Regions from separate parts of the Micromonospora sp. HUAS YX12 genome, predicted to be linked through region 2. Evidence: predicted binding sites of a transcription regulator. Region 2 holds the regulator's gene; the other holds the start of a gene.
The links. The regulator HrcA, encoded in region 2, represses chaperone genes, less so after heat shock. The targets are predictions, from matches to a motif close to GGTTNGCACNCTCNNNNNGAGNGTGCNAACC.

Region 1 (14,549 bases), 610 kb from region 2:
GGGGGTGCACGACGAGCCCATCGACCCGTTCAACGGCGACCCGGCCGATCCGGCTGCCGGCCTGCACGACCCCGGCGACGACGACGCGCTCGACCCGCTGACCGAGGTCGAGCGCCAGGACGTCCTGGAGGATCTCGCCGACCTGGAGATCTACCAGGCGTTGCTCCAGCCGATCGGCGTGCGCGGCCTGGTGATCGAGTGCGAGGACTGCCGCGAGCCGCACTACTTCGACTGGGACCTGCTCCGCGGCAACCTGCGCCACCTGCTCAACTCGGGCCGTCCCCGGGTGCACGAGCCGGCCTACGACCCGGACCCGGACCACTACGTGAGCTGGGACTACGCCCGCGGCTACGCCGACGGCGTGCACGACACGCTCACCGAGGGCACCGACGACTCCACGCCGGAGTGATGCCCGCGCGGGTCAGGCGACCAGGCCCGCCCGGAATCCGGCCGCCACGGCGTGCGCCCGGTCGCGCGCGCCGAGCTTGCGGAACAGCCGCCGGGCGTGCGTCTTGACCGTGTCCTCGGAGACGAACAGCTCCCGCCCGATCTCCGCGTTGCTCTTGCCCTCGGCCATCCCGAGCAGCACCTGAAGCTCCCGCTCGGTCAGCCCGATCGCGCTGCGCGGCGTCCGCGCCGGCCGCTGGGCCGCACCGGCCCGGGGCGGTTCCGCGCCGTCGGCCGCCGCCGGGTCGTCCGGGTCCTCACCCCGTTGCACAGGCACCACCGTGGGCAGGCCCGCGGCGTCCACCGGGGCCGTCGCCGGCCAGCCGGGCCCACCCTGGGTACGCCCCGGCGCCGCCGGCCGGGTCGGCCCGCCCACCGCCGCCGCGTCCCGGGCGGTGTCCGCCACCCGGTGCCGGTTGCTCCGGCCGGGGGCGGAGAGCAGCAGCAGCGCCTTCGCGACCGCGCTCGTCAGGTCGTGGTCGGCGTTCTGGATCAGTCCGCGCGCCCCGGCGCTGATGGTGGCCGCCGCCGACTCCGACTCCTCGGCGCCGAGCAGCAGAACCGCTGCCTGCGGGGCGCGAGCGAGCACCCGCCGGACGAAGCCGGCGCTGTCCGGGCGGGTCAGGGCGGTGTCGGCGAGCACCACGTCCACCGGACGCTCGGCGAGCCGCAACATCACCTCCGGATCGGAGACGGCCGTCCGGACGACGCCGGACAGCCCGAGCCGCGCCGCCGCGGAGGTCAGATGCTGGGCCGCCAATGGTGTCCGAACGCACACAAGAACACTACGCACGGTGGTCTCCTCTCCGACTCAGAGCAGACCATGCGGAGGTGAGGCCGGGAGGGGGTTCCGGTCAATCATCCGAACTTTTCCGACAGATGGGGCATATGCCGCCGAGTGTCCGAGGTTTTCGATCACAGATGTGTGAGGCGCGGACCGCTCGGGTACCGAGGGGTTCATCCGGAACCGGCATCCCGCGCGGACCGCCGCCCGGTAGCTGGCCACGAACATTCTCCGCGGTGCCGCGCGGGAGGAGGGGTGCTGATGTCGAACGTACGTAGGCTGCCTGGACCGATCGACGAGCTCTGGGACTGGCAGCGGCTCGGAGCCTGCCGTGGCCGCGACAGCGCGCAGTTCTTCCACCCGGACGGCGAGCGCGGCTCCTCCCGGCTGCGCCGCGAGACCGGCGCCAAGTCGGTCTGCCGCGCCTGCCCGGTACGCGCCGAGTGCGCCGCGCACGCGCTCTCCGTCCGCGAGCCGTACGGCGTCTGGGGCGGCTTCAGCGAGTCCGAGCGGCTGCGGCTGCTCGCGCTCGGCTGGGAGGACCTGGCCGACCGCCGGCAGACCCGGGTGGACATCGCCCGGCTGGAGGCGCGCCTCGGCCGGCCGCACAACACCGCCGTGCCGGACCAGCGCAAGGTCGCCTGACCGGTTTCACGACCCCCGACGCCGCGCCCCGGACCCCCGGGGCGCGGCGTCGTCTCGTGGGGCCCGTTCTACAAATCAGGACACCCGTAGATCTTGGAAGCTCTGCGCCCCTATGGGGGCCTTTTCGTACCAAGATCTCTTTCGCGAGCGGCAGGTGATCAACCGGCGGTGACTCTTACGGTGTGCCATCCGGTCGCGCCGTCGGGGGCGACCGGGGCGGGTTGTTCCGTCTGGGTCTCGCCCGTCGTGTCGGTCGCCCGGACCTGGAGCGTGTGCTCGCCCGGCGTCGCGTCCCACCGCCAGGACCACTGCACCCAGGTGTCAGCCGACACCGCAGGCGCCAAGGTCGCCTCCTGCCAGGGGCCGCCGTCGACGCGTACCTCGACGCGGCGGATGCCGCGATGCTGCGCCCACGCCACACCGGCCACCGTCACCGGGCCGGCGGCCGGGCGGCTGCGGGGCCGGGGCGTGTCGATCCGGGACTGCGTCTTGATCGGGCCCTGCGCGGACCAGCCGCGCGGCACCCAGTACGCGTCGAAGTCGGCGAAGCTGGTCAGCTCCAGCTCGGTGAGCCACTTGCAGGCCGACACGTACCCGTAGAGGCCGGGCACCACCATCCGCACCGGGAAGCCGTGTTCGATCGGCAGCGGCTCGCCGTTCATGCCGACCGCGAGCAGCGCGTCCCGCCCGTCGCGCAGCACCGAGGTGGGCGTACCGCAGGTCCAGCCGTCCACCGCGCGGCCGACCACCTGGTCCGCGCCGTCGGCCGGGCCGGCCTCGTCGAGCAGTTCCCTGATCGGTACGCCGAGCCAGCGCGCGTTGCCGATCAGGTCGCCGCCCACCTCGTTGGAGACGCAGGCGAGCGTCACGTACCGCTCGACCATCGGGCGGGCCAGCAGGTCGTCGAAGCTCAGCTCGATCGGGTTGCGCACCCGGCCGTGGATGCGCAGCCGCCAGGTGGCCGGGTCGACCTGCGGCACCACGAGCGCCGTGTCGATCCGGTAGAACTCCCGGTTCGGCGTGACGTACGGCGCGAGCCGGGGCAGCGACAGGTCGGCTCCGGCCGGCACCTGCGGGGCGGGCGCGGCCGGGGCGGGCAGCGTCACCGCCTCCCGGGCCGCTGACACGCCGCGACGGCCGGCCAGCCAGTGCCCGCCCAGCCCGGCCACCGCCGCCGCGCCGGTCAGCAGCCCGGCGCCCCGCAGGAACCGCCGCCGGGACTCCGCGTCGTCGTCGTGCCGGACCGGCTCCCAGCCGCCGGGGGTCTCCCCCTCGCGGGCGAGCGCGGCGACCGCCGGGGGCGGGGCGGACGGCTGCGTGGCGCGAGGTGCCCGATCGCCGCCCGCCGGGTCGGCCACGACGCGCTCGGCCGGATCGGTCCCGGCCCGCTGCCGGCGTCCCGGATCGGCGCTCAGCGGTCCGGCCACGAAGGTCCAGAGGGTCAGCGCGCCGAGTCCGCCGCCGACCAGGGAGGGCAGCGCGTCGAACGCGTTCGCACCGGACCGGGTCAGGGCGGCGGCGACGCCGAGCACCGTGAACGCGGCGACGCCGGCCAGGCCGATCACCAGCCGCCGGGCCGCCGCCAGGCCGAGCAGCGCCCCGAACGCGGCCAGCAGCAGCGCGGTCCCGACCAGCAGGGCGATCTTGTCGTACGTGCCGAAGACGTCGATGGCGAACTGCTTGAGCGGCTCGGGGACCAGGTCGACGACGAGTCCGCCGACGGCGACGAGCGGAGCGGACCGGGGACCGGTCAGGACCGCCACGGGTTCGGCGGTGCCGAGTGCCACCACGGCGGCGACGACACCGGCCGTCGCCGCGCGGCGGCGGGAGAGGGTGCTCACGGCGTCCAGTCTGGTCGACCCGCCGGGCCGGCTGCCAATGTCGTCAGCGTTCCGTAAGCAGATACGCGTCAGGGCACACCACCGGGTCGGCGGTGTGCCCTGACGTCGGGCGTACTCCTCGGGTCAGAAGCCCGGGCCGTGCTGGTGGCCGTGACCGTGCGAGTGGCCGTGGCCACCGGCGGCGGCCGGCTCCGGCTCGGCCGGCTTCTCCACCACGAGGCTCTCGGTGGTGAGCAGCAGGCCGGCGATCGAGGCGGCGTTGCTGACCGCGTTGCGGGTCACCTTCACCGGGTCGATGATGCCGGACTTGGCCAGGTCGACGTACTCGCCGGTGGCGGCGTCGAGGCCGTGGCCCCAGTCCCGGCCGACGACCTTCTGCACCACCACGTAGCCGTCGTGACCGGCGTTCTGGGCGATCCAGCGCAGCGGCTCGACGAGCGACTTGCGCACGATCGAGACGCCGACCTTCTCGTCACCGGTGAAGCCCAGGTCGTCGTCGAGCGCCGGCAGGATCTGGGCCAGGGCGGCGCCGCCACCCGGGACCGTGCCCTCCTCGACCGCGGCCTTGGTCGCGGCGATGGCGTCCTCGATGCGGTGCTTGCGCTCCTTCATCTCGACCTCGGTGGCCGCGCCGACCTTGATCACGGCGATGCCGCCGGAGAGCTTCGCCAGCCGCTCGGCCAGCTTCTCCCGGTCCCACTCGGAGTCGGAGGCCTCGATCTCCTTGCGGATCTGCGCGACCCGGTCGGCGACCTCGGAGGCCTGCCCGCCACCGTCGACGATCGTGGTGTTCTCCTTGTCGACCACGACGCGGCGGGCGGTGCCCAGCACCTCCAGGCCGACCTGGTCGAGCTTGTAGCCGAGCTCCGGGGCGACCAGCTCGGCGCCGGTCAGGATCGCCATGTCCTGGAGCATCGCCTTGCGGCGGTCGCCGAAGCCGGGGGCCTTGACCGCGCAGACCTTGACGGTCTTGCGGAGCGCGTTGACCACGAGCGTGGACAGGGCCTGGCCCTCGACGTCCTCGGCCACGATGAGCAGCGGCTTGTTGTTCTGGAGAACCTTCTCCAGCAGCGGCAGCAGCTCCTCGATCGCCGAGATCTTCTGGGTGGTGATCAGGATGTACGGGTCCTCCAGGACCGCCTCCTGCGCCTCCAGGTCGGTGACGAAGTTCGGCGAGATGAAGCCCTTGTCGAACTGGAGACCCTCGGTCACCTCCAGCTCGGTGGTGAGCGCGGAGCCCTCCTCGACGGTGATGACGCCGTCGCGGCCGACCTTCTCCATCGCCTCGGCGATCAGCTCGCCGATGGCGGCGTCCTGCGCGGAGACGGTCGCGACGTGCGCGATCGACTCCTTGCCGGCGACCTCGACGGCCTTGCCGAGCAGCGCCTCGGAGACCTTGGCGGCCGCCGCGTCGATGCCGCGCTTGAGGCCGGTCGGGTTGGCGCCGGCGGCCACGTTGCGCAGGCCCTCCCGGACCATCGCCTGGGCCAGCACGGTGGCGGTGGTGGTCCCGTCGCCGGCGACGTCGTTGGTCTTGGTCGCCACCTCCTTGACCAGCTGCGCGCCGAGGTTCTCGTACGGGTTGGTGAGCTCGATCTCCTTGGCGATGGTCACGCCGTCGTTGGTGATCGTGGGCACACCGAACTTCTTGTCCAGGACGACGTTGCGCCCGCGCGGGCCGAGGGTGACCTTGACCGCGTCCGCGAGGGCGTTGACACCGTGCTCGAGCAGGTGCCGGGCGTCGTCCGAGAAGCTGAGGATCTTCGCCATCAGTATCCCTTCGAAGCGACGTTGCCCCGGCCCGGCGAGCCGGACCGGGGCAACGACACTGATCGGTTGCTTACTTCTCGATGACCGCGAGGACGTCACGGGCGGAGAGCACCAGGTACTCCTCGCCGGCGTACTTGACCTCGGTGCCGCCGTACTTCGAGTAGAGGACGGTGTCGCCGACCTTCACGTCGATCGGCACGCGGTTGCCCTTGTCGTCGATCCGGCCCGGGCCGACAGCGAGGACGGTGCCCTCCTGCGGCTTCTCCTTGGCGGTGTCGGGGATCACGATGCCCGAGGCGGTGGTGGTCTCGGCCTCGTTCGCCTGGACCACGATGCGGTCCTCGAGCGGCTTGATCGCAACCTTGGTCGCGGTAGTCACGGGCATACCCTCCCGGGTACTTGGTGTCGTTGCCGGCCGGCATGCCGACCAGCGTCAATCTGCCACATGCCACCGGGCGGGGCCGTCGTCGCGGGTGCCGGTCCGCCTGGCGCTCAACCCCCGGGCACGAGGCTCGGGTGTTGGCACCCTCAGGGTGAGAGTGCTAATCGCAGGTTATTCCTCGGCTAGCACTCCGTCAAGGAGAGTGCCAACGCGTCGCCCTCCGTGTCGCGCCGGAACCGGGCCGGGAGAATGAGCGCGTGGATCTCGACCAGCTCGCCGCGCTGCGTACCCCCGAGGGGTCGGCGGCGCTCGCCGCGGCCGGGCGGGTGGCCGGCGGCGACCCGCTGGCGGCGGCCGCCGCGCTGCGCTCGGCCGGCATCCCCGGCGGGCTCGCGGCGGCGGCGCTCACCCAGGCGGAGCTGCGCCGCCGGGCGGCCGGCAAGTTCGGCGCGGCGGCGGCCGGGATGTTCCTCACCCGGGCCGGGCTGGAGCAGGCCACCCGCCGCGCGGTCGCCGACCGGCGCGCGGCACGGCTGCGCGCCGCGGGCGTGACCACGCTGGCCGACCTGGGGTGCGGCCTGGGAGCCGACGCGCTCGCCGCGGCCCGCGCCGGCATCCGGGTGTACGCGGTGGAGGCCGACCCGGTGACCGCCGCGATGGCCGCCGCGAACGCCGGGGCGGCCGGGCTCGCCGGTCTGGTGACGGTCGAGCACGGTGACGCCACGGCGTTCGACGTGACCGGGGTCGACGCGGTGTTCTGCGATCCGGCGCGGCGGCGGGCGGGCACCGGGCGGCGCGTCTTCGACCCGAACGCCTACTCGCCGCCGTGGGACTTCGTCACCGGCCTGGCCGCGCGGGTGCCGCGCACCGTCGTCAAGGTGGCGCCCGGGCTGGACCACGCGCTGATCCCGGCCGGCGCCGAGGCGGAGTGGGTGAGCGTGGACGGCGATCTGGTCGAGGCCGCGCTGTGGTGCGGCGAGCTGGCCGAGATCCCGCGCCGCGCCACGGTGCTGCGGGAGCGCGACGACGCGGTATCGCTCCTCACCGGCACGGGCGCACAGGAGGCGCCGGTGGGACCGGTCCGGCGGTTCCTCTACGACCCGGATCCGGCGGTGGTACGCGCGCACCTGGTCGCCGAACTGGCCACCGACCTCGACGCCACGCTCGCCGACCCGTCGATCGCCTACCTGTACGCCGACGAGGCCCGGCCCACCCCGTTCGCCCGCTGCCTGGAGATCACCGACGTGCTGCCGTTCTCGCTGAAGCGGCTGCGCGCCCTGCTGCGGGAGCGGCGGGTCGGCCGGGTCGAGATCCGCAAGCGCGGGTCGGCGCTGGAACCGGAGAAGCTGCGCCGCGACCTGCGGCTGTCCGGCGACGAGGCGGCCGGTCTGGCGCTGACCCGGGTCGCCGGCGATCCCACGGTGCTCGTCTGCCGGCCGGTTCCGGCCGGCGGTTGACCCCGGCTCACGTCTCCGGCTCGCGGTGTCGCGGCGCGCGGGTTAGCTTGAGCCCGTGGCGGGCCCTGGCACTCCGGCGATCGCGTTGCTGAGCAAGCGGAAGATCGCCCACAGCACCCACACCTACGACGTCTCGCCGGACGCGCCGAACTACGGCGCGCTCGTCGCGACCGCGCTCGGGGTGGCGCCGGAGCGCGTGTTCAAGTCGCTCGTCACCGAGGTCGACGGCGGGCTGACGGTGGCCGTGGTGCCGGTGACGGGCGAGCTGGACCTGAAGGCGCTCGCCGCCGCGGCCGGCGGCAAGCGGGCCACGATGGCCGACCGGCCGACTGCCGAGCGGGCGACCGGATACGTGCGCGGCGGCATCAGCCCGCTCGGGCAGCGCAAGCGGCTACCGACTGTCATCGACGCCTCCGCGCTGGCGCACCCGACGGTGTACGTCTCGGCGGGTCGCCGGGGGTTGCAGGTGCAGCTCGCGCCGACGGATCTGGTGGCGCTCACCGGGGCGACGACGGCAGCGATCGCCGCCGCCTGAGCGGGTTCGTGACGGCGCCGGTGGGAGCGTTCCCGGAACACGTTCTCCGGGCGGTGTCCTGCGGGTGACAACCGCGTTGCTGAATTGTTACCGCCGCCAACAAAACTTCTGACCTCGGCAGTCTTGCGGGGCACGGGAGGCGGGGAATACGTTGCCGGACACAACAAAACATCACCACTCCCCCACCTCCGAAAGGACCCTGCACATGCGCAAGGGCTTCCTCACCTTCGCGGCCGTCGGTCTCCTCGCGACCGGCAGCATGGCCGCCTGCGGCGACAACGGCGGTTCGTCCGACGAGGCCGGCGGCTCCAACGCCAAGAAGCCGAAGATCGGCGTGATCCTGCCGGACAGCAAGTCCTCCGCCCGCTGGGAGGGCGCGGACCGCAAGTACCTGGAGGCGGCGTTCAAGGCCGCCGGCGTCGACTACACGATCCAGAACGCCCAGGGCGACAAGTCCGCCTTCTCCACCATCGCCGACGGCATGCTGACCAGCGGCGTCACCGCCCTCATGATCGTCAACCTGGACTCCGGCACCGGCAAGGCCGTGCTGGAGAAGGCCAAGTCGCAGGGCGTAGCCACGATCGACTACGACCGGCTGACGCTGGGCGGCTCGGCCCAGTACTACGTCAGTTTCGACAACGAGGCGGTCGGCAAACTCCAGGGCGAGGGACTGAGCAAGTGCCTCACCGACAAGGGCGCGCAGAAGCCGAAGATCGCCTACCTGAACGGCTCCCAGACCGACAACAACGCCACACTGTTCAAGAACGGCTACGACTCGATCCTGAAGCCGAAGTTCGACGCGGGTGAGTACACGAAGGGCCCGGACCAGAACGTCCCGGACTGGGACAACGCGCAGGCCGGCGTGATCTTCGAGCAGATGCTCACCCAGGAGAAGGGCAAGATCGACGGCGTGCTGGCCGCCAACGACGGTCTGGGCAACGCGGCCATCTCGGTGCTGAAGAAGAACCAGCTCAACGGCAAGGTGCCGGTGACCGGTCAGGACGCCACTGTCCAGGGTCTGCAGAACATCCTCGCCGGTGACCAGTGCATGACGGTCTACAAGGCGGTCAAGAAGGAGGCGGACGCCGCCGCCGAGCTGGCCATCGCGCTCGCCAAGGGTGAGCGGAAGGACACCGGCCAGACGGTCAAGGACCCGGAGGGCGGCCGGGACGTGCCGTCGGTGCTGCTGGAGCCCAAGGCCATCTACAAGGACAACGTCAAGGACGTGGTGGCTGACGGCTACGTCACTAAGGAAGAGCTCTGCACCGGTGCCTTCGCGAAGCTCTGCACCGACGCCGGCGTGAGCTGACCCACCCGCCTCAGGCGGCGCCGCCCGGCACGGGTTCTCCGTGCCGGGCGGCGCCCGCGCCGGACGGGATCCGAGACCTCCCTCCGCCCAAAGGAGAACCCCGTGTCCGCAACCCCCCTGCTGGAGCTACGCGGGATCGACAAGAGCTTCGGTCCCGTCCAGGTGCTGCGTGACGTCGCCTTCGCCGCGCACCCCGGCGAGGTGACCGCACTCGTCGGCGACAACGGCGCCGGCAAGTCGACCCTGGTCAAGTGCATCAGCGGCATCCACCCCACCGACGCCGGCGAGTTCCTCTTCGACGGCAAGCCGGTGAGCATCAACAGCCCGCGCGACGCCGCCGCACTCGGCATCGAGGTCGTCTACCAGGACCTGGCGCTCTGCGACAACCTCGACATCGTGCAGAACATGTTCCTCGGCCGGGAGAAGCGCAGCGGCATCGTGCTCGACGAGCCGACCATGGAGCAGATGGCCGCCGAGACGCTCGCCGGCCTCAGCGTGCGCACCGTGAAGTCGCTGCGCCAGCACGTGGCCAGCCTCTCCGGCGGCCAGCGGCAGACAGTCGCCATCGCCAAGGCCGTGCTCTGGAACAGCAGGCTCGTCATCCTGGACGAGCCGACCGCCGCGCTCGGCGTCGCGCAGACCGCCCAGGTGCTGGAGCTGGTGCGCCGGCTGGCCGACAACGGCTTGGCCGTGGTGCTCATCTCGCACAACATGAACGACGTCTTCGCCGTCTCCGACCGGATCGCCGCGCTCTACCTCGGCCAGATGGTGGCCCAGGTCAAGACCAGCGATATCACCCACTCGCATGTGGTCGAGCTGATCACCGCGGGCCGTTCCGGCAACCTCGGGCTCGCCACCGAGTCCGGCAACGGCACCGAATCCGCCGACACAACCTCGGGAGCGCTCCGATGACCGCCACCGCCGTAAAGAAGGAAGGACCGGCCGCCGTCACGCCCGCAAACACCGTTGGCGCCCACGTCCGCAACTACCTCGCCCGGGTGCGCGGCGGCGACCTGGGCGCTCTGCCCGCGGTCATCGGCCTCGTCGTGCTCTGCGTGGTGTTCACCATCGTGCGCCCGGTCTTCTTCTCCGCGGGGAACTTCGCCAACCTCTTCACCCAGGGCGCCGCAGTCACCGTGATCGCCATGGGGCTGATCTTCGTGCTCCTGCTCGGCGAGATCGACCTCTCCGCCGGCTTCGCCAGCGGCGTCTGCGCCGGAATCCTGGCGAACGTGGTCAGCGTTCTCGGCTACCCGTGGTACGTCGCCGTCCTCGCGGCCCTGGTCACCGGTGTGCTGATCGGTCTGATCCTCGGATTCCTGGTTGCGAAGGTGGGCATCCCGTCGTTCGTGGTGACCCTTGCCGGCTTCCTCGCGTTCCAGGGCGTGGTGCTGCTGCTCATGAAGGAGGGCAGCAACATCTCGATCAGCGACGACGTGATCGTCGGCATCGAGAACGGCCGCATCGCGCCGGCCATCGGCTGGCTGCTGGCCGCCGTCGCGATCCTCGGCTACGCCGTCGCCCAGCTACTGCGCCACCGCAACCGGCTCTCCCGGGGTCTGGTGACCGAACCGGCAGCCGTGATGGGCGCCCGGATCGGCGGGCTGGCGCTACTGATCGTGCTCGCGGTCTACGTGCTCAACCAGGAGCGCAGCATCAACCCGTTGATCACGTCGAACAAGGGCATGCCGGTGGTCGTACCGATCGTCGCGCTTCTGCTGGTGTTCTGGACGTTCGTGCTCAACCGTACGGCCTACGGCCGTCACCTCTACGCAGTCGGCGGCAACGCCGAGGCGGCGCGACGGGCCGGCATCAACGTGGACCGGCTCAAGATCTCGGCCTTCGTGATCTGCTCGGGCATGGCAGCTGTCGGCGGAATCATCGCCGCCAGCCGGGACCGGTCCGTGGATCCCAACACCGGTGGTAGCAACGTGCTCCTCTACGCAGTCGGCGCCGCCGTCATCGGCGGCACCAGCCTCTTCGGGGGCAAAGGCCGCATGATCAACGCGGTGCTGGGCGGCGCGGTGGTGGCTGTCATTATCAACGGTATGGGACTGCTCGACCTCAGCTCCGGGCTGAAGTTCATCTTCACCGGATTGGTGCTGCTCCTCGCCGCCGGCGTCGACGCGCTTTCCCGGCGACGTTCTGCCGCGACCGGTACCCGCTGATCCCGGTTATCGACACGATGGCAGTGGCAATGCGCGCGGGCCCCAGTCAGGACGAGATTCGTCGGCAGAACCTGGGCGCATTGCTCCGCTATGTACACGTCCACGGCGCCACCACCCGGGCCGAGCTGACCACCGCGCTCGGCCTCAACCGCAGCACCATCGGCGCGCTGACCGCGGACCTGGCCGGCGCCGGTCTGGTCAGCGAGGGGACGCCGAAGGAGACCGGCCGGGCCGGACGACCGTCACTCGTCGTCCGGCCCGAGTCGGAGCGGGTCTACGCGTACGCGTACAGCGTCGAGGTGGACCGGCTGCGGGCCGCGCGGGTCGGGCTCGGCGGTGAGGTGCTCGACCGCCGGGAGATGGACCGGCCGCGCAACCTGGTCGCCGGGGAGGCCGCTCCGCTGCTCGCCGGCGCGGTCAAGGAGATGCACCAGTCGGTGCCGACGGACGCGATCTGCGTGGGCGCCGGGCTGGCGGTCTGCGGCATGGTCCGCCGGGAGGACGGGCTGGTCCGGCTCAGCCCGACCACCGGCTGGGTGGACGAGCCGATCGGTGCCGCGCTCGCCGTCGAGCTGGGGATAGACGTACCGATCACGGTGGGCAACGTGGCCGACGTCGCCGCGTACGCCGAGCACGCCCGGGGCGCGGCGGTCGGCTGCGACAACGTCATCTACCTCTACGGCGACGTCGGCGTGGGCGCGGGCATCATCGCCGGGGGCCGGCGGCTGAGAGGGCACGGCGGCTACGGCGGCGAGGTCGGCCACATGGTGGTGGTCCGCGACGGGGTGCGCTGCGACTGCGGCCGGCGCGGCTGCTGGGAGACCGAGATCGGCGAGCACGGGCTGCTGCGCGCCGCCGGCCGGTCCGAGGCGCGTGGCCGGGACGCCCTGCTCGCCGTCTTCGACGCCGCCGACCGCGGTGACGCCCGCGCCCAGATCGCAGTAAGGCAGGCCGGCGACTGGCTCGGTTTCGGCGTCGCGAACCTGGTGAACATCTTCAACCCGGAGATGGTCATCTTCGGCGGCACCATGCGTGACCTCTACCTGGCCTCCGCGGCGCAGGTACGCAGCCGGCTCAACTCGAACGGGCTGCCCGCGTGCCTGGAGCACGTGCGGCTGCGTACCCCGAAGCTCGGTGACGACGCGGCGCTGATCGGCGCCGCGGAGCTGGCGTTCGAACGACTCCTCGCCGACCCGCTTTATGCCGCGCAATGATGGGCGGACGGGAAACTATTCCCGCCCGCCCATCAAACAGACTCAATCAACTTAGCCACACTGAATCTGGTAAACATTCCAGCGTTCGCTATTGACAATCTTCTTCCACATGCTCGTGACTTCCCCACGACGGTCCCACACCTCATACAAGCCCGTCACCTCTTCAAGCATCCAGACTTTACACCCCCTGTAAATGCGAACCGCGTCGGTGTCGTAGTACTTGGGGTAGCTGGCCGTCGTTTTTCCGGGCGGCAACTCGAAGTCGGCGGGCCATTTGGTACTCGAACCCACATAGTCCACGCAGTCGGTCAGCGTATCCTGGTAGCGGGGAGTCGAACTACTGTAGCACCAATTGTTGGTCACTCGTACGTTCATGCTACTGGTGTTCCTTACAACGCCGCCGCAGTACGCCGTGCTGCAGGTCCCCATTGTCGTAACATCCCCGTCGGGAGTCTTAGCTGAAGCAGTTGCAGGAACCCCCGCTAAGGGACGTCTCGTAACTCGATGAAGGCGTTGCCCGGCACCGGAATGGCGGTCAGCCCGCGAGGGCGATGTTGTGCAGGTTGGCGATGCCGGAAGCGGCATCGGCCAATGTACGGGCGGCGCGGCGGTAGTCACGCAGGATCTTCCAGCACTTCATCCTGGCCAGGGCGTGTTCGACCTGCGCCCGGACGGTGCGGTGCTGGGCATTGAGGTCTTCCTTCCAGGCCGGTAGCTCGCTGCCGTCGGCGGGCTTGCGGTACGGGATGATCACCTCGGGGTTGCCGCGGTAGGCGCCGTCGGCCATGACCGGCCGCCCGGCGAGTTTCTGGTCGATGCCTGAGGTGCGGTAGACGATCGTGTCGTTGCGGTTGCCGGGCTGTGGGTCGCCGACGGCGATGACCAGGCGGGTGCTGGCGTCGATGGCGACCTGCAGGTTGGTCGAGTAGCGGTAGTTCTTGCTCGGCGCGGCCAGGCGGTGGTCCCGGGTGGGCACGAGGGTGCCGTCGACGATGGCGATCTGGTCGACGGGCCGCCGCCGCACCGGGGCCAGGGCTAGCAGGGGGGCGAGGGTGTCGATGACCCGGTGCGCGGCCGAGTGTGAGACCCCGAACAGCGGGCCGATCTGCCGCATGGTCAGATTGGTGCGCCAGTAGGTGGCCACCAGCAGCACCCGATCGGCGAGGTCGAGGGCCCACTGCCGGCCCGGCCGCCCATCGGCGATCGTGTCCCCGCCACGTTCGGCGACCAGGCGGACCAGCTTGCGGAACTGGGCGGGCTGCAGTCCGGTGAACGGGAAGATCCACTCCGGACGGGCTGAGGTGATCACCTGCACCATGGCATCTTCGGTGATCGTCCTCAAAGGATGGCCACCGGGTTACGAGACATCCCTTAGTCCCACAAACACAACAGCACCAAGGCCGACGGCCAGCATTCTTCGGAACATCTTCACAAGCGCCTCCTTATATCGACATCCGACACGCTAACAGGGCGCCATAGAAACATCAAGGTTCATTGACAGTGCACGGAGGCCGGATCCTTACCCATTGGATAGGCGTGCGGTCCTGCGCGGCCTCGGCCGGCTGCATCGTCACGCTCAAGACACCGAACCTGCCGCATGATGAACCGAATGGCGCCCGTGCCCGTATCAGAGTCAGGGGAGGCCGCAGCCGGCTGCACCGCCGCAACGTTGGGTACCGGACCGAGGAGGCACCGCAACCATGGCATCGCTGGAATCCGCACGCCGCAAGCTGGCGCACCGGGTGGTACTGCTGCTCGCCGCGCTGGGCGCGGGGATCGGCGTCGTTCCCGGGACGGCGCAGGCCGCGCCCAACCCCGGCGTGCAGATGAACGCCGCCGACATGACGCTGCTCAACGGCGTACGGCTGGCCGGGCTGTGGGAGATGCCGGCCGGGCAGATGGCGGCCGAGAAGGGCCAGTCCGCCCGGGTACGCGAGGTCGGCGCGGAGATCGCCAAGCAGCACGCGGAGCTGGACCAGCTGGTGGTCGAGGCGGCC
Region 2 (14,549 bases):
CTCGACGGGCGTCCGGCCGTATCGGCCGGGCGCCCGTCGGCGTTTCGGCGCATTGACCCCTGCCGGTGCGCCCGGTCGGCCCGCCGCGCCGGGTTTCGGGGAGAAACAGCAGTTCAGGGTACGCCTGAACAATTCGTCATCGGGGTCGGTTTGGATTTCCGGGCGGTCGGGAACTTAGCGATCACGACAGTAACCACACAAAAACGTGTGACCGGATCTTAAGGAGGAGGGCGACCATGGAGCTCACCGTTTGGGGCATCATCACGGCGCTGGTCGTTGGTCTGATCGTCGGCGCGCTGGGCCGGCTGGTCGTGCCGGGCCGGCAGAACATGCCGATGTGGCTGCACATGCTGATCGGCGTCGGCGCCGCGCTTCTGGGCACGATCGTGGCCCGGGCCTCCGGCTTCGCCGAGACCGCCGGTATCGACTGGCGCGAGCTGATGCTGCAGGTGCTCTTCGCCGCGATCGGCGTGGCTCTGGTAGCCGGTGTCGGCCGTCGCCGCGGCGTCTCGCGCTACTGACCCCGCACCACCCGCCTCGACGGGCGCCCGGCCTCACCGGCCGGGCGCCCGTCGGCGTACGTGGGCCCTGAACTGCCCGGACGGCATCGATGTCGGCCGGGCCTCCGGCTGCGATACGGTCGCCTGTGCCCTCCGTCACGAACACCCCCTGTTGTAAAGGAAATTTTCCTACTAAGGTGCGGCGGAGAAGGTTAGTGCCAAACGGCCCTGAGGGAGATATGGCGTGAACAGGTGGAAGCGGCTGGCTCCGGTCACCGCCATCGTGGCGTCGGCCGCGTTGGTGCTGACCGCGTGCGGTGGCTCCGGCGACGACAAGGCCGCCGACAACAGCAAGCTCACGGTGTGGATGATGGGTGAGGGCGGCGACGCCCAGACCACGTTCCTCGACAGCGTCGAGGCGGAGTTCAAGAAGAAGCACCCCGAGACCGACGTCGTGGTGCAGTACATCCCCTGGCTCGAGGCGCCGAAGAAGTTCCAGGCCGCGCTCGCAGGTGGTGAGGGCCCGGACGTCACCGAGCTGGGCAACACCGAGACCCAGGGCTGGGCCGCGCAGGAGGCCCTGGCCGACGTCTCGGACAAGTTCAACGGCTGGTCCGAGGGCAAGGACATCCTGCCCGACCTGGTCCGCAACGCCCAGCTCGACGGCAAGCAGTACGGCGTGCCGTGGTACGCCGGCGTGCGCGCCGTCTACTACCGCACCGACTGGTTCGCCGAGGCGGGCGTGAAGCCGCCGACGAACTGGGACGAGATGGTCGCCGCGGCGAAGGCCGTGCAGGCCAAGAAGCCCGGCACCTACGGCATCGCCCTGCCCGGCAACTCCGAGCTGCCGTTCTACTCCTTCCTCTGGGGTGCCGGCGCGGAGATCGCCACCAAGGAGGGCGACAGCTGGAAGTCCGGCTACAACACCCCCGAGGCGCAGAAGGCGGTCAAGTTCTGGACCGACCTGGTGACCGTGCACAAGGTGGCCCCGCCGGCCGCCGCCGGGTGGAACGAGGTCGACGCCCGCACCCAGTTCGCCACCGGCAAGGCCGCCATGGCGTTCGCCGGTAGCTGGCAGGGCGGCGCGATGAAGAAGGACAACCCCGACATCGAGAAGGTGTGGGGCACGTTCCCGATCCCCGGCCCGGACGGCAAGCCGGCCCCGGCGTTCGCCGGCGGCTCGGACATCGCCATCTGGAAGGACAGCGAGCGGCAGGCGCTGGCCTGGGACTACATGACCGTGCTGCTGAGCAAGCAGAAGGACAAGGAGTTCGCCAGCAGCCTCGGCTTCTTCCCGGTCTACCAGGACCTGGTCAGCAGCGGCGACTACGCGAACGACAAGGTGATGGCCGCGTTCGCCACCGCCATCCAGAACACCAAGCTGACCCCGCTGACCCCGAAGTGGGTCGAGGTCAGCCGCACCAAGACGGTGACCCAGGCGATGAACAGCTCGGTCATCAAGGGCCAGAAGACGGTCGAGAAGGCAACCGCCGACGCGGCCACCGAAATGGAAAGCATCCTCAACGCCAAGTGACCACGCTGACCGAGGCCACCGGCGAGGCCGCCGCGCGGGAGACCCCCGCGCGGCGGCGGCGCCGCCGGGTGGACCACCTTCCGTACCTGCTCCTCCTGCCCTGCCTGGCGATCATCGCCGTGCTGCTGCTCTGGCCGCTGGGCCAGGTCGTGTGGATGTCCTTCCACAAGCTGGACAGCGTCCGGCAGTTGCGCGGCGACCGCGAGTGGCCGTGGGTCGGCCTGGCCAACTACGCGCAGATCCTCGGCGACCCGTTCTTCCGTACGGTGCTGCGCAACACCGTGCTGTTCGCGGTCGCCAACGTGGCGCTCACGATGATCCTCGGCACCCTGGTCGGGCTGCTGCTCAACCGCCTGGGCAAGAAGATGGCCACCTTCGTGGCGAGCTGCGTGATGCTCGCCTGGGCCACCCCGGCGCTGACCGGCACGATCGTCTGGAAGTGGATCTTCGACGACACCAGCGGCCTGGTCACCTGGCTGTTCAACAAGCTCCCGGACGGGCTCTCCACGGCCCTGTTCGGGCGCAGCGACTGGACCGGGTACGGCTGGTTCAACGACCCGCTGCTGTTCTTCGCCATCCTGACGCTCGTGGTGGTCTGGCACTCGTTCCCGTTCATCGCGGTGAGCGTGCTGGCCGGGCTCAAGAGCGTGCCGACGGAGTTGCAGGAGGCGGCCCGGGTCGACGGCGCCGGGCCGTGGAAGGTCTTCTGGTCGGTCACGTTCCCGGTCCTGCGGCCGGTCTTCGGCATCCTCGTGGTGCTCTCCACGATCTGGGACTTCAAGGTCTTCACCCAGCAGTTCGTGCTGGCCGGCGGCACCCAGGACCGGTCGACGTTCATGCTGTCGATCTACTCGTACGCGGAGGCGTTCTCGCCACCGCCCAAGTACGGCCTCGGCTCGGCCATCGCGGTCATCCTCACCGTGATCCTGCTCGTGGTGACCGCCCTGTACGTCCGCATGGTGCTGCGGCAGGAGGACGAATGATGAAGAAGATCGCCCTCAACGGCGCGGGCCTGCTGGTCGCGCTCTTCGCCGCGTTCCCGGTCTACTGGATGGTGGCGACCTCGCTGAAGCCCAACCGGGAGATCTTCTCGTCCACCCCCCGGCCGGTGCCGGCGGAGCCGACGCTGGAGCACTACCGGGAGATCCTCACCGGCAACCTGATCCCGGGCGTCACGTTCGGCGACTTCTTTCTCAACAGCGCGCTCGTCGCGCTGGCGACCGTGCTGCTGAGCGGGCTGGTCGCGCTGCTCGCCGCGACCGCCGTGGCCCGGTTCCGGTTCAAGCTGCGCACCACGTTCCTGATCATGCTGCTGGTGGTGCAGATGATCCCGCTGGAGGCGCTGGTCATCCCGCTGTTCCTGATGATCCAGCGGCTCGGCCTCTACAACACGCTGCCCAGCCTGATCCTCACGTACCTCGGCTTCTCGCTGCCGTTCGCGGTCTGGATGCTGCGCGGCTTCGTGGCCGCGGTGCCCAAGGAACTGGAGGAGGCCGCCGCCATCGACGGCGCCAGCCGGGCCCAGACGTTCCGCAAGGTGCTGTTCCCGCTCGTCGCGCCCGGCCTGGTCGCCACCAGCATCTTCTCGTTCATCACCGCGTGGAACGAGCTGATCTTCGCGCTGACCTTCATCAACGACCAGCAGAAGTACACGCTGCCGGTCGCGATGACGTTCTTCTTCGGCCGGGACGACACCGCCTGGGGCTCGGTGATGGCCGCGTCCACGCTGTTCACCCTGCCGGTGATCGTCTTCTTCCTGCTGGTGCAGCGCCGGATGGTCTCCGGCCTGGTGGCGGGAGCGGTGAAGGGCTGACTTCGGGGCGATCCGGCGCCGGTCAGGCCGCGGCGAACACCTCGGCGCGCACCTCGGTGGCCGGATCGCCCTTCACCCGGGCCCAGGAGCCCTGCTCGGCGGTCCACTCCAGGTTGCCGAAGCGGACCTTCTTCACGCCGTGGTCGTCGGCATGCGAGACGAGCCAGTGCGCGTACCGCCAGCCGTTGCGGTCGTCGCCGGCCGGCACGGTGAGCGCGGTCAGGTCCGTCGCCGTGGCCAGCCGGGGCAGCCCCCAGTCCAGCGACAGGCTCTCCAGCACGGCACTGGCGGCGGCCGGGCCGCGCATCGTCGGCGGCGAACCGACGGTGCAGGCCACCGCGCCTGTGGCGTGGCCGAGCAACGCGCGGGTGAGGACCTCCGACTCGTCCGCCCACTTCTGGTACGCCTCGGGGAACGCCGACCGCTGCACCCGCTGGGCGGCGTCGGTGATCCGCATCCGCTCCCAGCCCTTGACCTTCTTCAGCGCGGCGTAGAACTTGTTCGCCGCGTACCGCGGGTCCTGGATCTCCTCCGGGGTGCCCCAGCCCTGGCTCGGGCGCTGCTGGAACAGGCCGAGCGAGTCGCGGTCGCCGTGGGCGATGTTGCGCAGGTGCGACTCCTGGTACGCGGTCGCCAGCGCCACCACCACCGCCCGCTCGGGCATCCGGCGCTGCATCCCGATCGCCGCGATGGTGGCCGCGTTCGCCATCTGGTCGGCGCCGAGCACCACCTCGCCGTCCGCCTGCACCGTGCAGGTCCGGCTGGCCAGCGGTAGCCGCAGGTGCCCGCCGAACTGCTTGGTCACGACGTAGACCGCGAGCAGTGCCAGTACGCACACCGCCACCCCAGATGCCACGATCGCCGCTCGCGTCCGCACCCGCACCCCCTGTCCCGACAGTCCGACAAGCGTACGTCCCACCCGCCACGGCGGCTCCCGGCCGACCGGCGGGGCCCGCGCCGGCCGGAGTGGCTCACGCGGGGCCCGCCGCGTACCTCAGTCTCCGGCGGGCACCCAGGCGGCGGGACGCTTCTCCCGGAACGCCATCACGCCCTCGCGCCCCTCGTCGGAGAGGAAGTACCCGGTCGACAGTGCGGCCAACTCGGCGATCTCGGCCCGCAGGTCGGGGCCGGCGGGCCGGCGCAGCAGGTCCTTCGCCCCGGCCAGCGCCCCCGGGGCGCCCTTGACCAGCGAGGCGCAGTAGCGCTCGACGGCGGCGTCCAGCTCGTCGGCCGGCACCGCGGCGGTGACCAGGCCGATCTCGGCGGCGCGGCGGCCGTCGAACGTGTCGCCGGTCAGGTACAGCTCGGCGGCCGCCCGCTGGCTCAGCCGGGGCAGCACGGTCGCCGAGATCACCGCCGGGATCACCCCGATCCGCACCTCGGTGAACGCGAACGTCGCCTCCTGCGCGCAGACCGCCAGGTCGGCGGCGGCGATCAGGCCCAGCCCACCGGCCCGGGCCGGCCCGGCCACCTTCGCCACCACCGGCTTCGGGCTCTCCCGTACCGCGACGAGCACGTCGCCGAGCATCCCGGCGGGCACCGTCCCGGTGGCGTACGCGGCGGCCGTCTCCTTCAGGTCGGCGCCGGAGCAGAAGACCGGGCCGGTGTGGTCGAGCACGATCGCGCGTACCGCGTCGTCGGCGACCGCGTCGGCCAGCCCGGCCAGCAGCTCGGTCATCAGGGGCGTGGAGAGCGCGTTGCGGTTGTGCGGGCTGTCCAGGGTGAGGGTGGTCACCCCACGGGCCGTGGCGACCCGCACGAGAGCGTCCGGAGAGGTCATGCCGGGCACACTAGTGGCCATGCCCGGCGTCCTTCCAGAAGGCGAACCCGTCCCGCGCGACGGATCGCTGCCCGCCACCGCCACTCGCGCCGTCGGCGCGCGCGGCTTCGGCGTGTACGTCCACGTGCCGTTCTGCGCCAGCCGGTGCGGTTACTGCGACTTCAACACGTACACCGCTTCCGAGCTGGGCGGCGGGGCGAGCCGGGAGACGTACGCCGACTCCGTGCTGGCCGAGCTGGCGCTGGCCGCCCGGGTGCTGGGCGACTCGCCGCCGCCCCGGGTGGACACCGTGTTCGTCGGCGGCGGCACGCCCACCCTGCTGCCCGCCGACGACCTGGCCCGGATCCTCGACGGCATCGACCGCGTCTGGGGGCTGGCCGCCGACGCCGAGGTGACCACCGAGGCCAACCCCGAGTCGGTCAGCCCGGAGTCGCTCAAGACGCTGCGGGCGGCCGGATACAACCGGATCTCGCTGGGCATGCAGTCCGCCGCACCCGGCGTGCTGGCGGTGCTCGACCGGCGCCACAGCGCGGGCCGGGCCACCGCCGCCGCGCTGGAGGCGCGCGACGCCGGGTTCGAGCACGTGAACCTGGACCTGATCTACGGCACGCCGGGCGAGACGGCCGAGGACTTCGCCGCCTCGCTGGCCCAGGTGGTCGACGCGGGCGTGGATCACGTCAGCGCGTACGCCCTGATCGTGGAGGACGGCACCCGGCTGGCCGCGCGGATGCGCCGGGGCGAGCTGCCGTACCCCTCCGACGACGTGGCGGCGGACCGCTACCTCGCCGCGGAGGCCGCGCTCGGCGAGGCCGGATTCTCCTGGTACGAGGTGTCGAACTGGGCCCGCTCGGCGGCGGCCCGGTGCCGGCACAACCTGCTCTACTGGACCGGCGCCGACTGGTGGGGCCTGGGCCCGGGAGCGCACAGCCACGTCGGCGGCGTGCGCTGGTGGAACGTCAAGCACCCGAGCGCGTACGCGGAGCGGCTGGCCGAGGACGCCTCGCCCGCGCTGGCCAGGGAACAGCTCACCGCGGACGAGCAGCACATGGAGGACGTGATGCTGCGGGTGCGGCTCGCCTCCGGCCTGCCGCTGGACGTGCTGGACGAGCCCGGCCGGGCGGGCGCCGAGCGGGCCCGGGACGCCGGGCTGCTCGACGCCGGGGCGTACGCGCGGGGGCTGGTGGTGCTGACGCTGCGCGGCCGGCTGCTGGCCGACGCGGTGGTACGCGACCTGCTGCCGTGACCGGGCCCGGCCGGCCGCCCCCTCGGCCGGCCGGAGGCGTCACTTGGTGAAGCTGTAGCTCATCGGGTAGCGGTAGAGCACGCCGTCGTTGGCCTTGACCCCGCCGATGATCCCGAAGATCAGTGGCACCAGCCAGACCAGCATCGGGACGAAGAACAAAATCCCGCAGCTGATGATCGTGATCACCCAGGCGAGCACGCCGGCGATGGCCCAGGTGATCTGGAAGTTCAGCGCCGCGACCGCGTGCGCGCGGACCGTCGGGGACTGCTGACCCCGGGTCATCAGCGCGATCAGCGGCGCGACCCAGCCGAGCAGACCGCCGCCGACGATGACACCGGCGGCGCCACCGAAGTGCGCGACGAGCGCCCAGGTCTTCTCGTCGTTGTTGGCGTATCCGGCCGGGCCGTACCCGCCACCGGCGGGGTAGCCGGCGCCGTAGCCCGGCGTGCCGCCCGGCGGGGGGTAGCCACCCGGGGGCGGGTAGCCGCCCGGCGGAGGTTGACCGCCCGGAGGCGGGTAGCCACCCGGGGGCGGATAGTCACCGGGCGGGGGATAGCCGCCCGCGCCCGGCGCGCCGGACAGTGGAGCGGTGGGTGGTTCGCCGGCCGGCGAACCGTAGGGCGCCGACGGGTCGGGCTGGGGGCCGGAGTCCCCTGCCCCGGGAGGGCGAGGAGGTTCAGTCATGGTCGCCACGGTAGGTGCACCGGTCAACCCGCACCAGAGCGACACAGACCGACGATGACCGGCTGTTCGGCCCTGGTGGGCCGCGCCGTGTGGCGGGCCGCACCGCAGGTCCGTCGGGCGATCATCGCGTCGGCGGGGGTGCCGACGTAGACTGGCACTCGCTACAGTCGAGTGCCAGCCGCCCGGCGGATGCCGCGCGCCGGCTCGACCGAGGTGCGTCAGGAGGTGGGGAATGGGTCTCGACGACCGCAAACTCGCCGTGCTGCGCGCGATCGTCGAGGACTACGTCGCCACGCAGGAGCCGGTCGGCAGCAAGGCCCTGGTCGAGCGGCACCAGCTCGGCGTCTCGCCGGCCACGGTGCGCAACGACATGGCGGTGCTGGAGGAGGAGGGCTACATCCGGCAGCCGCACACCAGCGCCGGCCGGGTGCCCACCGACCGTGGCTACCGTCTCTTCGTCGACCGGCTCTCCCGGGTCAAGCCGCTCAGCCCGGCCGAGCGCCGGGCGATCGAGCGCTTCCTGGTCGGCGCCGTCGACCTGGACGACGTGGTGCACCGCACCGTCCGGCTGCTCGCCCAGCTCACCCGGCAGGTCGCCGTGGTGCAGTACCCCAGCCTGGCCCGCTCCAAGGTGCGCCACCTGGAGCTGGTTCCGATCTCCACCACCCGGCTGATGGTCGTCATGATCGCCGACACCGGCCGGGTCGAACAGCGGCTGGTCGAGCTGCCCGCCCCGGTGCCCGCCGACGACGTGACCGACCTGCGCCGGCTGGTGAACGAGAAGCTCGTCGGCAGCCAGCTCGCCGAGACGCCGCCGCTGGTGCAGGCGCTCGTCGAGGAGTCCGCGCCGCATCTGCGCCCGGCCATGACCACGCTCTCCACCGTGCTGCTGGAGACGCTCGTGGAACGGCACGAGGAGCGCCTCGCGCTGGCCGGGCAGGCCAACCTCACCCGCGGTGGCCTGCTCGACTTCCAGGGTTCGCTGCGGCCCATCCTCGAGGCGCTCGAAGAAGAGGTCGTGCTGCTCAAGCTGATCGGCGAGACCGAGCCGAGCACCACCCGGGTGCTCATCGGCGACGAGAACGAATTCGACAACCTGCGGGCCGCCTCGGTGGTCAGCACCGGCTACGGACCGGGCAGCACGATCGTCGGCGGACTCGGCGTGCTCGGGCCGACCCGGATGGACTACCCCGGCAATATCGCCATGGTGAGGGCCGTGGCACGCTACGTGGGCGAACTGCTGGCCCAGAACTGACCAGTCAGGGCCGACGGCCGGTTCCGGCCGACGACCGGAGCGACGCGAGACGAACATGAGGACACCTAACGCAGTGGCCAGGGACTACTACGGCATTCTCGGTGTGAGCCGGGACGCCTCCGACGACGAGATCAAGCGTGCCTACCGCAAGCTGGCGCGGCAGTTCCACCCGGACGTCAATCCGGACCCGGAGGCCCAGGAGAAGTTCAAGGACATCAACGCCGCGTACGAGGTCCTCTCGGACGACCGGAAGCGGCAGATCGTCGACCTGGGCGGCGACCCGCTCGCCCCGGGCGGCGGTGGCATGGGCGGTCCCGGCGGCCCGGGCGGCGCCGGTCCGTTCGTCGGCTTCCAGGACATCATGGACGCGTTCTTCGGCGGCGCCGCGGGCGGCAGCCGGGGCCCGCGTCCGCGTACCCGCCCCGGCGCGGACGCGATCCTGCGCCTGGAACTGGACCTCAACGAGACCGCGTTCGGCGTCGAGGCGCCGATCACCGTCGACACCGCCGTGCTCTGTACCACCTGCTCCGGCGCCGGCACCGCCGCCGGCACCCACCTGGCCACCTGCGAGGCGTGCGGCGGCCGGGGCGAGGTGCAGTCGGTGCAGCGGACCTTCCTCGGTCAGGTGGTCTCCGCCCGGCCGTGCACCGTCTGCCAGGGCTACGGCACCACCATCCCGCACCCCTGCCCGACCTGCGCCGGTGACGGCCGGGTGCGCACCCGCCGCTCGCTGACCGTCAAGATCCCGGCCGGGGTCGAGGACGGCATGCGGATCCGCCTGGCCCAGCAGGGCGAGGTCGGCCCCGGTGGTGGCACCGCCGGCGACCTTTACGTCGAGATCCACGAGCGGCCGCACGACGTCTACTCCCGCAAGGGCGACGACCTGCACTGCCGGGTGACGGTGCCGATGACCGCCGCCGCGCTCGGCACCCGGCTGACCATCAAGACGCTGGACAGCGAGGAGACGGTCGACGTCAAGCCCGGCACCCAGCCCGGCAGCACGCTGCGGCTGCGGGCCCGGGGCGTACCGCACCTGCGCGGCACCGGCCGGGGCGACCTCTACGTGCACCTGGACGTGCGTACCCCGACCAAGCTGGACGCCGACCAGGAGCGGATGCTGCGCGACTTCGCCAAGACCCGCGGCGAGGAGGTCGCCGAGCTGACCAAGCAGGGCGGCTTCTTCTCCCGGATGCGCGACGCCTTCAACGGGCACGCCTGAGGTGTCGGCGCCGCTGTTCCTGGTCGAGGCGCTGCCCACCGGTGACACGCTGACGCTCGACGGCCCGGAGGGCCACCACGCGGCCACCGTGCAGCGGCTGCGCGTCGGCGAGGAGCTGGTGCTCGCCGACGGCCGGGGCGGCACCGCCGCCGCGGTGGTCACCGCCGTCGGCCGCGGCACGCTCGACCTGCGGGTCACCGGCCGGGGGTACGCGGACGCGCCGGTGCCCCGGCTGGTCGTGGTGCAGGGCATCGCCAAGGGCGACCGGGGTGAACTCGCCGTGCAGGCGATGACCGAGGTCGGCGTGGACGAGATCGTGCCCTGGGCGGCGTCCCGCTCGGTGGCGCAGTGGCGCGGCGAGCGGGGTGACCGGGCCCGGCAGAAGTGGGTGGCCACCGCCCGGGAGGCGGCCAAGCAGGCCCGCCGCCCGTGGCTGCCGGTGGTGGCCGGCGCGCCGGACGAGTCCACCGCCTCGGTGGCCCGCCGGATCGCCGGCGCGGCCGGCGCGTTCGTGCTGCACGAGGGGGCACGGGACCGGCTGACCACCGTCGACCTGCCGGCCGCCGGGGAGATCGTCCTGGTGGTGGGCCCGGAGGGCGGCATCGCCGATCACGAGCTGGCCGCGTTCGCCGACGCGGGAGCGCGTACGGTCCGCCTGGGCCCGTCCGTCCTGCGCACGTCCACGGCAGGCGTGGCAGCCCTGACAGTCCTGGCCACCCGCCTGTCCCACTGGTAACCCGCCCGCCCGCCCGCGCCCTCGCCCTTGCGCGCCTCGCCCATGCGCGCGCCGATCTTGCACTTTCGGCTCGCATTGCGTCTCTTTTGCAGCGTTTTGCCAGGGCCGAAAGTGCAAGATCGCGGGGGTGAGGGCGGCGGCGGGAAGGGTCAGGAGCGGAGGTAGGAGGCGCCGTTGAGGTCGATGATGGTGCCGGACGCCCACTCGGCCTCGGGGCTCGCCAGCCAGTGGACCGCCGCCGCGATCTCCTCCGGCCGGGCCACCCGGTGGAACGGGGACTGGGCGCGTACCGCCTCGCCCCGTTCGCTCTTCAGGTGCTCGTTCGTCATGTCGGTCTCGACGAAGCCGGGCGCCACGCAGGCCACCCCGATGCCGTACGGCGCCAGCGCCACCGCCAGCGACTGGGCCATCGCGTTCATCCCGGCCTTGCTGGCCCCGTACGCCGGGTTGGCCGGCTCACCCCGGAACGCGCCTCGGGACGAGACGTTCACGATCCGGCCCCCGCGGTCGCGCATGTGCTGAGCCGCGCACCAGGCGGCGTTCGCCGCGCCGACCAGGTTGATGTCGAGTACCTCCCGCCACCGCGTCCGCCACTGCTCGTAGCTGCTCTCGAAGACCGGGTGCGGGGGATCGGCCGGCCCGAAGACACCCGCGTTGTTCACCAGCACGTCGAGGCCGCCGAGCCGCTGGGCCGCCTCGTCCACCATGGCGCGTACCGCGTCGGCGTCGGCCAGGTCGGCGCGTACCACCACATGTCCGTCGCCGGGCAGTTCGGCGCGCAGCCGCTCGGCCAGGTCGGCCGAGTCCCGGTGGTGGACCGCCACCCGGTCGCCACCGGCGGCGAACGCCCGCGCCACCGCCCGTCCGATGCCCCGCGAGGCCCCCGTCACCAGCACCGCCCGTCCCGACATGGCGGCCATCCTGCCGCACCGGGCGGAGGTGTTAGGAAGGGGCCCTTCCCCTACCGGAGGCGTTAAGAAGGGGCCCTTCCTTACACTGCTGCGATGGACTGCCTGTTCTGCCGGATCGTCGCCGGGGAGATCCCGGCCACCATCGTCCGCGAGACCGCCACCACCCTGGCCTTCCGGGACATCGACCCGAAGGCGCCCACCCACGTGCTGGTGATCCCGAAGGAGCACTACGCGGACGTGGCCACGCTGGCCCAGGACGCGCCCGAGCTGGCCGGCGAGGTGCTCCAGACCGCCGCCGTGGTCGCGGAGGAGGAGGGCCTGACCGTGGACGGGTTCCGGCTGATGTTCAACACCGGCCCGTACGGCGGCCAGGAGGTCTTCCACGCGCACGCCCACCTGCTCGGCGGCGCGCCGCTCGGCCCGATGCTCTGCCGATGACCGACGTCTCCGGCCGGCTCGACCGGATGGTGCGCCAGGCCCAGGCCACCGGGCGGATCCCGGCGGTGTCGGCCGCCCTGCACCGGGCCGACCGGCCGCTCTGGACCTGCACCGTGGGCGACACCGGCAACGACACCCCGCTCGGGCCGGAGACGGTGTTCCGGATCGGCTCGGTCACCAAGACCTTCACCGCGGCGCTCGTCATGCAGTGCCGCGACGACGGCCTGCTCGACCTGGACGACCCGATCGGGCGGCACCTCGACCTGCCCGCGCACGGCGACGCGACCGTACGCCGGCTGCTGTCGCACACCGCCGGACTGCAACGCGAGCCGCACGGCGACGTGTGGGACAGCCTGCGTGCCCCGGCCGTCGACGAGCTGCTGGCCGACCTGGCCCGGGTCGAGCGGGTGCTGCCCGCGGGCCGGCGTTTCCACTACTCCAACCTCGGCCTGGCGCTGCTCGGCGAGGCGGTCGCCCGGCTGCGCGGCGGCACCTGGGCCGAGGTGCTGGCCGACCGGGTGCTCACTCCGCTCGGGCTGAGCGCCACCGGCCCGCACCCGACCGAGCGCGCCGCGACCGGGTTCCTGGTCGACGCGTACTCCGACGAGGCCCACCCGGAACCACCCGCCGACTTCGGCGCGGTCGCCCCCGCCGCGCAGCTCTGGAGCACCGCGACGGACATGGCCCGCTGGGCCGCTTTCCTGGCCGACCCGGCGGCGGTGGACCCGGACGGCGCGGTGCTCGCCGCGACGACGGTCGAGGAGATGCGCTGGCCGCTCACCCCCACCGACGAGTCGGTCTGGTCGGCCGGATTCGGGCTGGGCCTGATCCTGGTTCCGCAGCCGGAGCGGGTGACCCACGTCGGCCACGACGGCGCGATGCCCGGATTCCTCGCCGCCGTCTACGGGCGGCGCGGCGGGCAGGGCACCGCCGGGGCGATGGGCGCCGCGGTGCTCGGCTCGTCCGGCACCGGCGTGGACGTGCTCGACCTGCCCCACCGCCTGCTCGCCGCCGCCGCCGAGCACGACCCGGCGGAGATCGAGCCGTGGCGTCCGGGCCCGCCCGCCCCGGCCCACCTGCGCGGGGTGCTGGGCCGCTGGTGGGGCGAGGGCTTCGAGTACGTCTTCTCCTGGCACGACGGGACGCTGCGGGCGCGTGGCGCGGACGACCCGGCCGGGAAGCCGCCCGCCGTGTTCGCGCCGCTGCCGGACCGGCCGGACGTGTTCCGCACGGTCTCCGGCCGGGAGGCGGGGGAGCTGCTGCGGCTGACCCGCGACGAGCACGGCGTCGTGGTCCGGATGCACTGGGCGACCTACCGCTTCACCCGCTCGCAGGAGACCTTCGACGGCTACGACTTCCGCGTCGGCGACTGAGCGGCGAGCACCGGAAATGGGCGCGGTGCGTACGGTGCCGACCCGATACGATGGGAGGTAACCGTACGCCGCGCCAGCAGGGCCCGGCGCCCGAGAAGCGGAGAGCAGGTGGCGCAGGGCCCGACGGGCCCGACCTATGACCGGCACCCCACCTCCCGGCACGCCGCGTGTGCAGACCCGGATCACGGTCCCCGACCAGAAGATCATGGTGAACCTGCTCGGCGCGGGCGACGAGATCCTGCGGCTCGTCGAGCGCTCGATCGACAGTGACGTCCACGTCCGCGGCAACGAGATCACCATCACCGGCGCCCCCGCCGACAACGCCCTCGCCGAGCGGCTCTTCAGTGAGCTGCTCGAACTCATCGAGAAAGGCGAGACCCTGACCACAGACGCGGTACGGCGTACCGTCGGCATGCTCGAGCAGGGCGGCGCCGAGCGGCCCGCCGAGGTTCTGACGCTCAACATCCTCTCCCGGCGCGGCCGCACCATCCGTCCCAAGACGCTGGGGCAGAAGAAGTACGTCGACGCGATCGACGCGCACACCATCGTCTTCGGCATCGGCCCGGCCGGTACCGGCAAGACCTACCTGGCCATGGCGAAGGCCGTGCAGGCGCTCCAGGCCAAGCAGGTCAACCGGATCATCCTGACCCGGCCGGCGGTCGAGGCGGGGGAGCGGCTGGGCTTCCTGCCCGGCACCCTGAACGAGAAGATCGATCCCTACCTGCGCCCGCTCTACGACGCGCTGCACGACATGCTCGATCCGGAGACCATCCCCAAGCTGATGGCCGCCGGCACGATCGAGGTCGCGCCGCTGGCATACATGAGGGGCCGCACGCTCAACGACGCGTTCATCATCCTGGACGAGGCGCAGAACACCACGCCCGAGCAGATGAAGATGTTCCTCACCCGGCTCGGCTTCGGGTCCAAGATCGTCGTCACCGGTGACGTCACCCAGGTGGACCTTCCCGGCGGGACGACGAGCGGCCTGCGGGTGGTCCGGGAGATCCTGAACAACGTCGAGGACGTGCACTTCGCCCAGCTCTCCAGCTCCGACGTGGTGCGC

Region 1: groES (co-chaperone GroES) is a predicted target of HrcA. The motif match lies at 6,005-6,035, and genes of this name have one in related genera.

What each region holds. Positions count from the first base shown of each region.
Region 1 is NZ_CP157974.1:2,476,493-2,491,041, reverse strand. Features, by position in the region: gene ABIH81_RS12210 (DUF5319 domain-containing protein) at 5-409, shown strand; gene ABIH81_RS12205 (response regulator transcription factor) at 422-1,240, opposite strand; gene ABIH81_RS12200 (WhiB family transcriptional regulator) at 1,493-1,876, shown strand; gene ABIH81_RS12195 (sulfite oxidase) at 2,035-3,717, opposite strand; gene groL (chaperonin GroEL) at 3,841-5,487, opposite strand; gene groES (co-chaperone GroES) at 5,558-5,872, opposite strand; gene ABIH81_RS12180 (methyltransferase domain-containing protein) at 6,127-7,326, shown strand; gene ybaK (Cys-tRNA(Pro) deacylase) at 7,382-7,861, shown strand; gene ABIH81_RS12170 (substrate-binding domain-containing protein) at 8,067-9,170, shown strand; gene ABIH81_RS12165 (ATP-binding cassette domain-containing protein) at 9,273-10,082, shown strand; gene ABIH81_RS12160 (ABC transporter permease) at 10,079-11,338, shown strand; gene ABIH81_RS12155 (ROK family protein) at 11,368-12,552, shown strand; gene ABIH81_RS12150 (hypothetical protein) at 12,604-12,927, opposite strand; gene ABIH81_RS12145 (transposase family protein) at 13,088-13,867, opposite strand; gene ABIH81_RS12140 (DUF4142 domain-containing protein) at 14,253-14,549, shown strand, end outside.
Region 2 is NZ_CP157974.1:3,086,613-3,101,161, forward strand. Features, by position in the region: gene ABIH81_RS15025 (transglycosylase) at 237-521, shown strand; gene ABIH81_RS15030 (sugar ABC transporter substrate-binding protein) at 745-2,034, shown strand; gene ABIH81_RS15035 (sugar ABC transporter permease) at 2,031-3,017, shown strand; gene ABIH81_RS15040 (carbohydrate ABC transporter permease) at 3,014-3,847, shown strand; gene ABIH81_RS15045 (hypothetical protein) at 3,870-4,730, opposite strand; gene ABIH81_RS15050 (enoyl-CoA hydratase-related protein) at 4,842-5,627, opposite strand; gene hemW (radical SAM family heme chaperone HemW) at 5,647-6,870, shown strand; gene ABIH81_RS15060 (DUF4870 domain-containing protein) at 6,910-7,554, opposite strand; gene hrcA (heat-inducible transcriptional repressor HrcA) at 7,787-8,809, shown strand; gene dnaJ (molecular chaperone DnaJ) at 8,883-10,028, shown strand; gene ABIH81_RS15075 (16S rRNA (uracil(1498)-N(3))-methyltransferase) at 10,030-10,764, shown strand; gene ABIH81_RS15080 (SDR family oxidoreductase) at 10,914-11,675, opposite strand; gene ABIH81_RS15085 (histidine triad nucleotide-binding protein) at 11,769-12,113, shown strand; gene ABIH81_RS15090 (serine hydrolase domain-containing protein) at 12,110-13,486, shown strand; gene ABIH81_RS15095 (PhoH family protein) at 13,623-14,549, shown strand, end outside.